DNA from 2 places in the Ensifer soli genome. Region 1 is predicted to be linked to the other one. Evidence: riboswitches for the same ligand, from Rfam matches in the RefSeq annotation. Region 1 holds a riboswitch; the other holds the start of a gene.
The links. A riboswitch is a leader RNA that binds a small molecule or an ion and turns the genes downstream of it on or off. The one in region 1 is predicted to bind S-adenosylmethionine.
Positions count from the first base shown of each region.

Region 2: another riboswitch for S-adenosylmethionine. It lies ahead of ACEVQ6_RS01540 (O-succinylhomoserine sulfhydrylase); the one in region 1 lies ahead of metA (homoserine O-acetyltransferase MetA).

Region 1 is NZ_JBHFEI010000005.1:232,535-237,949, reverse strand. Features, by position in the region: gene ACEVQ6_RS09925 (SDR family oxidoreductase) at 1-337, opposite strand, end outside; gene ACEVQ6_RS09920 (aldose epimerase family protein) at 469-1,485, opposite strand; gene metA (homoserine O-acetyltransferase MetA) at 1,581-2,504, opposite strand; SAM riboswitch at 2,554-2,631, opposite strand; gene ACEVQ6_RS09910 (M48 family metalloprotease) at 2,712-4,211, opposite strand; gene thiQ (thiamine ABC transporter ATP-binding protein) at 4,449-5,183, opposite strand; gene thiP (thiamine/thiamine pyrophosphate ABC transporter permease) at 5,176-5,415, opposite strand, start outside.
Region 2 is NZ_JBHFEI010000001.1:343,891-349,305, reverse strand. Features, by position in the region: gene ACEVQ6_RS01540 (O-succinylhomoserine sulfhydrylase) at 1-1,158, opposite strand, end outside; SAM riboswitch at 1,206-1,285, opposite strand; gene ACEVQ6_RS01535 (2'-deoxycytidine 5'-triphosphate deaminase) at 1,364-2,461, shown strand; tRNA gene ACEVQ6_RS01530 (tRNA-Gly) at 2,513-2,586, shown strand; gene ACEVQ6_RS01525 (glycosyltransferase family 2 protein) at 2,607-4,529, opposite strand; gene ACEVQ6_RS01520 (transporter substrate-binding domain-containing protein) at 4,636-5,415, shown strand, end outside.

The DNA of each region.
Region 1 (5,415 bases):
CGACGATCGCGGTCCATTGCGCGAAGGTGATCTCTTCCATGGGCACCGGGGGGGCACCGATCCCGGCATTGTTGACCAGCAGGTCGAGCCGGCCGAAGCGCCGCCGGATCGCCTCGAACAGGGCGTCGACGGAGCCCGGATCGCCGACATCGGCGGGGATGGCCGTCACGCGGCCCTGATGGTCGGCACCGATCGCCCTCGCCGCCGCCTCGATCACCTCGACGCGCCTTCCGCTGACGACCACCTGCCAGCCGGCCGCCGCCAGCGCCCGGGCAATCTCCTTGCCGATCCCGCTTCCTCCGCCGGTGACCAGCGCGATCCGTTCCGCGTCTGCCATATCCTGATGCTCCCCTCAGGCATGTCTCGCGGGGCGGGCAGCGCTCTCGCGAAAGACATGCGTCCAAAACAAAGACCGGAAGCGCGGGGGCGAACGTCGAGGATCGCGGCACGCTCCCGTCGTCCGCGGTGTCAGCCCTTGCGGAAGATATAGTCGGTTTCCTGGCGCAGGACCTTGCCCGGCCTGAGCACGGCATCGGGGAAGTTCGGATGGTTGATCGCGTCCGGCCAGGTCTGCGTCTCCAGGCAGAATCCGGCGAAGGGTCCGTAGCGGCGGCCTTCGAGGCCCGGCACGGCGAGGTCCATCTTGAAGCCGGTGTAGAGATGCATGCCGGGTTCGCCGGTCCTGACCTCGAGCGTCACGCCGGAGGCATGGCTGCGGACGCGGGCCGCGAGGCGTTTCGGCGTCCGGGTCAGCGACAGGGGAAAGGTGTGGTCGTAGAGCACGCGGTCGCCTTCCGTCTGGCGTCGCAGCGGCGTCATCGACCGCAGGTCGAAGACGGTGCCTTCGACCGGCAGGACCTCTCCGGTCGGGATCTGCAGCGCGTCCGTCGGAATATAGTGATCGGCGGGGATCTCGATCTCGTGGTCGAGCGCGTCGGGCGCGCCGTCGAGATTGAAATAGCTGTGCTGGCAGATGTTGCAGGGGGTCGGCTTGTCGCTTTCCGAGTCGTAGGTGACGGAGAGCACGCCGCCGTCTTCGAGGCTGTAGGTGCAGGTCGTCGTGCAGGCGCCGGGATAGCCGGCCTGTCCGTCGGGGTCGGTCACCGTCAGCGTCACGGCATTGTCCGTCTGCGCGGCGATCGTCCAGTTGCGCCGGGCGATGCCGTTCTCGCCGCCATGGAGATGGGTGACGCCGTTCTCGTTCAGTTCGAGCTGGTAGGCCTTGCCGTCGATCGTGAAGCGGCCGCCGGCGATGCGGTTCGAGCAGCGTCCCGGCGTCGCGCCGAAATAGGGCGAATGGACGAGATAGTCTTCGAGGGTGTTGAGGCCGAGGACGAGCGGCGGGGCGTGGCCGTCGAGCCTCAGGTCCTGGATCACGGCGCCGAAGGTCAGTATCCTGGCGGTCAGGCCGCCGCCCCTCAATGTCAGCCGCTCGACGGTTTCGCCCGACGGCAGACGGCCGAAAACCGTGTTCCCTTCCCGCATGTCTTCCTCCCCGATGCGTTGCGGGCCGCACGCTAGCCGATAATGCGGCCGAGCGATATCGCGCGCCCGCAAAAATCGCCCGTGCCGCCCCGCCCTCAGCCGGTGCTGCCGATCGCCTGCGGATCATAGGGCGTGGTCTGGTAGATCTCGTTGATCCAGTTGCCGAAGAGCAGGTGGGCGTGGCTGCGCCAGCGGTTCTTCGGCGCCAGTTCCGGATCGTCATGCGGGAAATAATTGTGGGGAATGCGGATCGGCGTGCCGGCGTTCACGTCGCGGAAATACTCGTCCGACAGCGAGGTGGAGTCGTATTCGACGTGGTTGAAGACGTAGAGACGGTTGTAGGCGCGCTCGTGGATGAGGCAGAGGCCCATCTCGTCGGAGTCCATCAGGATCTCCAGGCCCGGCACCCGCTCGACATCGGCGCGCCTGACCTCGGTCCAGCGCGACACCGGCACCTCGAAATCGTCGGAAAAGCCGTTGAGGTAGACGGAGGCCGGGTTGAGATTGCGGTGGCGGTAGACGCCGAAGGCCTTGTGGTCGAGCGTGTATTTCGGCACGCCGTGGAAGTGATAGATCGCCGCCATCGCGCCCCAGCAGATGTTCAGCGTCGAATGGACGTTGGTCTTCGTCCATTCGAAGATCCTCTGCATCTCGCTCCAGTAGGTCACGTCCTCATAGGCGAGCGTCTCGATCGGCGCGCCGGTGATGATGAAGCCGTCGAACTTCTTCTCGCGCACCTCTTCCCATGTCTGGTAGAAGGCGAGCAGGTGTTCCTCGGAGGTGTTGCGCGCCTTGTGGCCGCCGATCCTCACCAGCGACAGGTCGACCTGCAGCGGCGAGGCGCCGACGAGGCGCGCCATCTGGATCTCGGTCTTGATCTTGTTCGGCATCAGGTTCAGGAGGCCGATCTGCAAGGGGCGGATGTCCTGACGGATGGCGGCCGTTTCCGTCATGACCCGCACGCCCTCGCTCACCAGCGTCTGGACGGCGGGCAGCGTATCGGGAATCTTGATGGGCATCGAAGCACTCGATCAAACAAAAAGCCGGCTCGCGAGGAATCGCTACCGGCCTTGCTTGCGCACGGCCCTTTAGCGACTTGTTTAACGTGGCTGCAAGCCGGCCGGCCAAATCACCACGGTGCGTGTCATAATCCCGGGCGCCGGCGAAATCAAGCGGCGCCTTTTCGACGCAGGCGTGCCCCTGTCTGGAGCAACGGAGGCGAAGGCCTATTCGGCGATGATCTTCACCCTGTCGCCTGGGCGGATCTGCGAGGTGACCTGCATCGCATTGATCAGGCGGAAGAGGTCGAGCTTGCGCTCGGTGCCGAGCATGCGCCCGGCAAGTGCCGCGATCGTCTCGCCCGGCTTGACCTCGACGACGCGCACGCGCAGCGGCTTCAGCGAGGCCGCCTCCTCGGGCGTCATGCGGCGGAAGCTCGCCTTCAGCACGGACGCGGTCGCCTCCAGCGCCGGCGATCCCTTCGGAACGGCCGTCAGGAAGCGGTAGATGCGCTGGTCGATGCGGATGACGGTGACGTCGAAATCCCAGCGGTCGGCGGTCGCCCGGGCGCTTGCCGCATCGAGGCCATTCAGCCTGAAGGCGCGGATGGTCTCCGGCTGCAGGCCGGTCACCCAGCCGCTGGCGATGTAGTCGGTCAGGCTGCGGTTCTTCGCATCCGCGACGCCGTCGAAGCGGATCGCCACGTCGTCCGGTCCGGTCGCGAGCACGGCTTCCGCCTTGTTGTCGATCTGGAATCCCGGCGGCACGTCGAAGCGGATTCCGAGCGTGCCGTGCAGGAAGGTCTGGCCGCGCACATAGCCTTCCTCCGGACTGTCGCCGTAAAGGAGGCCGTCGATGCCGGCGAGATAATAGTCCCGGCCGCGATCGCCGACCGTTCCCTCCGCGCCGAAGGCACGGGCGTGGCGGCGGGCGAGATCGACGCGCTGCGGCGCGTTCGGATGGCTCGACAGGAAGTCGAGGCTCATGTCGGCGTCGGGGTCGACGGAGGAAAAGCGGGCATAGGCGGCCATCGAATCGAGGAAGCGCGCCGCCGCATAGGGATCGTAGCCCGCCTCGCCGAGCATGCGCACGCCGATCACGTCGGCCTGGAGCTCCTGGTTGCGCGAGAAGGCGGCAAGGCGTAGCTTGCCGCGCGCCAGCGCCTGCTTGCCGGCGAGATCGCTGGAAAGCACCTCCGAGACGACGCGGCTGGCGATCACCTCGGCCTCCTCGCGCTGCTGGCGCTCGATGCCGTGATTGGCGGTGACATGGGCCATCTCGTGCGACAGCACCGCCGCCACTTCCGAGGCGTCGTTGGCAAGCGCCAGCAGGCCGCGCGTCACGTAGAGATAGCCGCCGGGGAGCGCGAAGGCATTGATCGCCGGCGAGTTGAGGATGGTGATGCGATAGGACTGCTGCGGGTTTTCCGAGACGGCGGTCAGCGCGCCGGCGATGCGGGCGACCAGCCGCTCGGTCTTGGCGTCCTTGTATTCGCCGCCATAGCTCGCGACGATGCGCGGGTGCTCGCGGGCGCCGAGCTGGGCGCGCGGATCCTTCTTCTGCACCTCCTCGACGATCTGCGGCGTGGCGGAGGGCGCGACCACCGGCTCGTAGGTCTGCTCGATCGCCGACTGGCAGCCGGCAAGGAGCGTGAGCACGGCCAGGCCCGCGACGGCGAACAAAGGCCGGGCCGTCCCGCGGATCCGGGTATCCCTGCGACCGATCATCCTCATCGCTGCCAAGCTCGCTTTCCGTTCCTTCGCGTCGCCGAAGGCCGCCCACTCTGCCAGAACGGCGGGAAGCGGAAGAAAATTCGGCATTTTTTACAACAATCTAACCACGGCGTCCGGCAAGGTGGCCGCTTTTCTCCTGTATCCTATTCGAAGGATCGTCTCCAGCATGCTTTCCCACAAATAGTGTCGTCGTGGTAAGGCGGCAACGCATCGGCGGGGAATAAGGGCGGTTCAGCCCCTGCCCGCCTGCGGCAGTCCGAGGAAGCGGGCGACCTCCGGCCTGCCGCCGGCCTCTGCGAAGAGCCCCTCGACCGTCTCGTGCAGCAGGATCCTGCCGCCCTCGAGGAAGAGCACGCCGTCGGCGAGCTTGCCGAGGTCGTCGGGCTGGTGGGTGATCACCAGCACGGTCAGGCCTTCCTCGCGGGCGAGGTCGCGGATCAGGCCGATCATGTCGTCGCGCCGTCCGGGATCGAGGGCGGCGAAGGGCTCGTCGAGGAGCAGCAGCGGCCGGCGGCGCACCAGCGCGCGGGCGAGCGCCACGCGCTGGCGTTCGCCGCCGGACAGCGTCCCGGGCTTGCGTGCCCCGAAGCCGCCGAGGCCGACGCGAGCAAGCGCCTCGGTGATGCGGGTGCGCTCCGCCGCCGTCAGCCGCAGCGCCGGATGGATGCCGAGGCCGACATTGGTGAAGAGGTCGAGATGGGCGAAGAGATTGTGGTCCTGGAAGACGATCGAGACCGGGCGTTCGGCCGGCGGCCGGCCGGCCATGTCCTCGCCGAAAAGCTGGATGCCGCCGCTCTCCGGCGTTTCGAAGCCGGCGATGAGGTTGAACAGCGTCGACTTGCCGGCGCCGGACGGGCCGACCACGGCGACGGTCTCGCCGGCGGCCACCACGGCATCGAAACGGAAGGCGATGCCCGGATAGGAGAGGCGGACATCCGAGAGGACGAGGGCGGGCGTATCAGGCATCGGTGTCGATCCGGGCGGCTCGGGAGCGCTGACCGAGGGTGCCGATCACGGTCAGGCCGAGGCAGAGAACGCCCATCAGCAGCGCCAGCCCGTCGGCATCGGTGGTGCGGTAGCTGCCCATGCGGCTGTAGAGAAGATAAGGAAGGGTGACGATCTCCTGCGAGCCAAACAGCGCCACCGCGCCGAGATCGCCGAGCGACAGCGCGGCCGCGAAGGAGAAGGCGGTCACAAG
Region 2 (5,415 bases), on a different contig from region 1:
GGCGAAATCCTCGACGAGGTCGTCGCCGTCCTCGATGCCGGCCGAAAACCGCACGGTGCCGGGCGAGATGCCGAGCTCCTGCCGCGCCTCCTCCGTCAGGTTCTTGTGCGTCGTCGTCGCCGGATGGGTGATCAGGCTCTTGGCGTCGCCGAGATTGTTGGAGATGCGCACCACGTCCAGCGCGTTCTGGAAGGCGAAGGCCGCCTCCTTTCCGCCCTTCAGCTCGAAGCAGACCAGCGTCGAGCCGCCGGTCATCTGCCGGGCGATGATGTCGGCCTGCGGATGGTCGGCGCGGCCGGGATAGATCACGCGGGCGACCTCGTTGCGTCCGGCGAGGAAGTCGGCGATCTTCGCCGCGTTCTCCGTCTGCTGGCGCACGCGCAGGGGCAGCGTCTCCAGGCCTTTCAGCAGCGTCCAGGCGTTGAAGGGCGAGAGCGCCGGGCCGGTGTGGCGGAAATAGTCTTGCAGGTTCTCGTCGATCCAGTCCTTCGACGACAGGATGACGCCGCCGAGGCAGCGGCCCTGGCCGTCGATATGCTTGGTCGCCGAATAGACGACGACATGGGCGCCGAGTTCGAGCGGCTTCTGGAAGAGCGGCGTGGCGAAGACGTTGTCGACCACCACCTTGATGCCGTGCGCATTGGCGATCGCCGCCACGCCGGCGATGTCGACCACCTCGAGCGTCGGATTGGTCGGGCTTTCGAGGAAGAACACCTTGGTCGCCGGCGTCACCGCCTTCTCCCAGGTGTCGAGGTCGCGGCCGTCGATCAGCGTGCAGCCGATGCCGTATTTCGGCGCCAGCGTCTCGACCACCCAGCGGCAGGAGCCGAAGAGGGCGCGCGCCGCCACGATGTGGTCGCCGGCCTTCAGCTGGCAGAGGATGGCGGCGGAGACGGCGGCCATGCCCGAGGCGGTGGCGCGGGCGTCCTCCGCACCCTCGAGCGCGCACATGCGCTCCTCGAACATCGCGTTGGTCGGGCTGCCGTAGCGCGCATAGATGAAGCCGTCGGTCTCGCCCTTGAAGCGGGCCTCGGCGGATTCCGAGGTCTCGTAGACGAAGCCCTGCGTCAGGAAGATCGCCTCGGAGGTCTCGCCATGGGGGGAGCGGCTCGTGCCGGCATGGACGAGTCGGGTTGCCGGGCGCCAGTTCTTGCTCATGTGCAGTCCCTATCACAACAAAAAAACCGGCCGTGCAATGCAGGGCCGGTTCGTCGAACCCGGCCTTTTTTAGCGACTTCTTTAACGTGGCTGCAAGCCGGCCGGCCAAATCACCACGGGAATAAGCCTCTCATACTGCCGGCTTCCGCTTGCGTCAATTGGCCGTATTTGGTTTTGTCGCAGCCGAGCGAAGGGGAAAGAGACGATGGGCCGGACTTCAGGAATACTCCCGGACCGCGCGATCGCGGCGCTGTTCGAAACCGGCCGGCTGAAGGCCGACGCGGCGCTCGACGGCGACCAGATCCAGCCGGCGAGCCTCGACCTGCGCCTTGGCCCCAAGGCCTATCGGGTGCGGGCGAGCTTCCTGCCGGGCCCCGCCCATCTCGTCGCCGACAAGCTCGACAGGCTGAAGCTGCACGTCGTCGACCTCACCGAGGGGGCGGTGCTGGAGACGGGCTGCGTCTATATCGTGCCGCTGATGGAAAGCCTGGAATTGCCGGAGGAGATGTCGGCCTCGGCCAACCCGAAGAGCTCGACCGGTCGCCTCGACATCTTCACCCGTGTCATCACTGACCGGGCGCAGGAATTCGACAAGATCGCGCCCGGCTATCGCGGGCCGCTCTATCTGGAAATCAGCCCGCGCACCTTCCCGGTCGTCGTGCGGCGCGGCTCGCGCCTGTCGCAGATCCGCTTCCGCATCGGCGACGCGCTGCTCGACGGCGCGGCGCTGACGGCCCTGCACGGGACCGATACCCTGGTGGCGAGCGAAAGCCCGAACGTCACCGGCAATGGCATCGCGTTGTCGATCGATCTCAAGGGCACGGGGCCGGACGGGCTGATCGGCTATCGCGGCAAGCACCACACCGCCGTGATCGACGTCGACCGCAAGGCGGTGCACGACGTGCTCGACTTCTGGGAGCCGCTCCACAATCGCGGCCGCAGCGAGCTGATCCTCGATCCGGACGAGTTCTACATCCTCGTTTCGCGCGAGGCGGTGCATGTACCGCCGCTCTACGCGGCCGAGATGACGCCCTTCGATCCGCTGGTCGGCGAGTTCCGCGTCCATTATGCCGGCTTCTTCGATCCGGGTTTCGGCCATGGCCCGGCCGGCGGCGGCGGCAGCCGCGCTGTGCTGGAGGTGCGCAGCCACGAGGTGCCCTTCATCCTCGAGGACGGCCAGATCGTCGGCCGGCTGGTCTACGAGCACATGCTGGAGCGCCCCGCCGGCCTCTACGGCCTCGGCCTCGGCTCCAACTACCAGGCGCAGGGGCTGAAGCTCTCCAAGCATTTCCGCATGGCGTGACGCCGGCCGGCTTGACACGACGCGCCGCTTCATGGATTTTGCATCCCGGCTGCGGGCATGATGTAGTGGTAGCCTGAAAGCTTCCCAAGCTTTTCGTGCGGGTTCGATTCCCGCTGCCCGCTCCAGCCCTCCCACGATCCAATGCTCATGGTTTTCCGGCTGACACCGGCTTGTGCGGCGTCTTGTTCCACTGGAACGGGCGGCGGTTGAGCTCCACGACCGCCCGCCAGGCCGCGAGCGACACCAGCAGCCAGTAGCCGGGCGCGGCGAGCCATCGCCAGCCGACGGCACGGCGCTCGAGGCGGCCCATCTTGCGCAGGCCGAGCAGGATGAACACCGTATAGCTGCCGAAGATGTTGACGATGTCGCAGCCGAGCAGCGCGCCGTTCAGGACCGGCCGCGCGGCAAAGTCGCCGAAGGCCAGCAGCCAGCCGAGATAGACGAGGAAGGCGAGGATGAAGGGGTGGCTCAGCGACGACAGGAGCATGCCCGCGATCAGCACCTGCGAGACGAGGAAGGCGGCGCTGCCCATCTCGCGCCTCAGCCGGCGCGGTTCGCGCATCAGCACCAGCCAGGTCTGCAGCCACCCCTTGAACCAGCGCGTGCGCTGCGCCAGCCAGACCCGCACCTCCGTCGGCGCCTCCTCCAGCGTCGGCTCCGGCAGGACGCCGACCGTATAGCCGAGGCGGCAGAAGCGCAGGCCGAGATCGGCGTCCTCGGTGACGTTGTAGGGGTCCCAGCCGCCGGCGTCCCTCAGCGCCTGCGTGCGGAAATGGTTCGACGTGCCGCCGAGCGGCAGCGGCAGGCCGACGCGGGCGAGCAGCGGCAGCAGGCCGCGAAAGAGGGCGGAATATTCCAGCGCGAACAGGGCGCTCAGCCAGGAGCGGCCGCTGTTGGTGACGATCAGCGGTGCCTGCAGGCAGGCGAGCCGGTCCGGACCCTTGCGAAAATGGCGATAGGCGGAGCGTAGCTGGCCCGGATGCGGCCGGTCCTCGGCATCGTAGACGGTAATCAGGCTGCCGCGCGCGCCGGCGAGCGCATAGGCGAGCGCCTTCGGCTTGGTGCGCGGCAGGCGGGGCGGGACCTCGACGATCTCGTAATGGGCCGCCAGACCTTCGGCCTTGAGGGCGTCGATCGTCTCGCGGTCGTCGGCCTCGCAGACGAGCTTGATGTCGAGCCGGTCCGGCGGCCAGTCGAGCCGGTTCAGCGCGCCGACGAGCTGGGCGGCGATGGCGCGTTCCCGATAGAGCGCGACCAGCACCGTGTAGACGGGAAGCTCCGCCTCTTCGCCCGGCAGGGGCGCGATCCGCTCCGGCAGCCGCGCGCCGAGCGCCATCATGCGGATCGCCAGATGCCCGAGATAGAAGAGCGAGAGGGCGAGATGGAGCGCGATGATGCTCGCCAGCGGCACGGCATAGGCCGCGGTCGCGATGCCCCAGACCAGAAGGCCGATCGCGAAGCCCTGCATTCCCTGCAGGGTGACGCGGGCGCTGAGATGCGGCGCCTGCTCGAAGAGGGTGCCGACCGCCGCCTCGACCCTGCGCCGCCCGCCCGCGCCCCAGACGGCCCGACGCAATGCCGCCGGCGTCGTCACGGCGAGGCTCGCGCCAAGCCCGGGCCGCGCCGCCATCGCCTCGGCGATCGCCTCCAGGCCCGCAAGCGGCGGGACGATCGCCACCACGGGCGGGCGCGTCGGATGATAGACGCGCACCAGCTCCGGGCAGAGCAGCTGGAGGTCGAGGGCCGGCGTGTCGCGAACGGCGTCGGGTTCGATCTCGGCGAGGAAGGGCAGGCCGAGGACGCGCGCGACGGCGGCGAAGTAGATCCGCTGCACCGCCTCGCCGCAGGCGACGAGCTGGGCCTCGATCGTCGTGCCTCCCTTCTGCGCGCCGATGAGGCAGCGCGCGAGCAGCGCCCGCTCGATGCCGAGGTCGTACAGCGTCCGCCATTCCCGGAACCGGTCCGACAGGTCGACGGAGGCGGCGGGGGCGGGCAGGGGCGACGATGCCGCCGGCACCCCCTCCAGATTGACCGGGGCTGCGGCATCACTGTAGGGATAGGTCTGCATGCCTCCGCAACTCCCGCCGACGCGGCATTCCCGGTCCTTGAAGATAATGCCAAACCCGTTCCGGACATCCCTAAGATTTTACGGGCTTTTCGTGCTTGTCTCCGCAATGTCCGCATTCTGCCTGCCGCAGGCTCGGGCGCAGGATCCGGCGCGACCGGCCTTGCCGCTGCTCTTCGACGCGCGCGAGCGCATCGCCCAGCCGGATCTCACGCCCCTGGCGCGGCTGCGCTTCCTGACGACGGTGGATTTCCCGCCCTTCAATTTCATCGACCAGTCGGGGAAGCTGTCGGGCTTCCATGTCGATCTCGCGCGCGAGATCTGCCGGGAGCTGGAGATCGAGGCGAAATGCCAGATCCAGGCGCTGCCCTTCGACGAGCTGCGCCCGGCGCTCGATGCGGGCGAGGGGGAGGCGATCATCGCCGGCATCGCGGTCACGCCGGAGCTGCGCGGGCGCTACGCCTTCTCGCGGCCCTACATGCAGCTTCCGGCCCGCTTCGCGGTCAACACGAAGGCGGCCGGCGGTAAGGGCGATGTCGCAGGCCTTGCGGGGAAGCCGGTGGGCGTGGTCGCGGGAACGACGCATGAGGCGATGTTCCGCGCCTTCTTCCCCAAGCTGAACGCCCGCGCCTTTCCGGCGCGCGGCGCCATGCTGTCGGCCTTGCGCATGGGAGAGGTGGCCGCCGCCTTTTCCGACGGCGTGCAGCTCTCCTTCTGGGTCGCGAGCACCGAGGCCGCCGGCTGCTGCAGCCTCATCGACGGCGCCTATGTCTCCCAGCGTTTCCTCGGCGAGGGGCTTGCGATCCTGCATCGCCGCGATGCGCCGCTGCTGACGCAGGCGCTCGACCACGCGCTGCTCGCGCTGTCGCGTCAGGGGCGACTCGCGGAT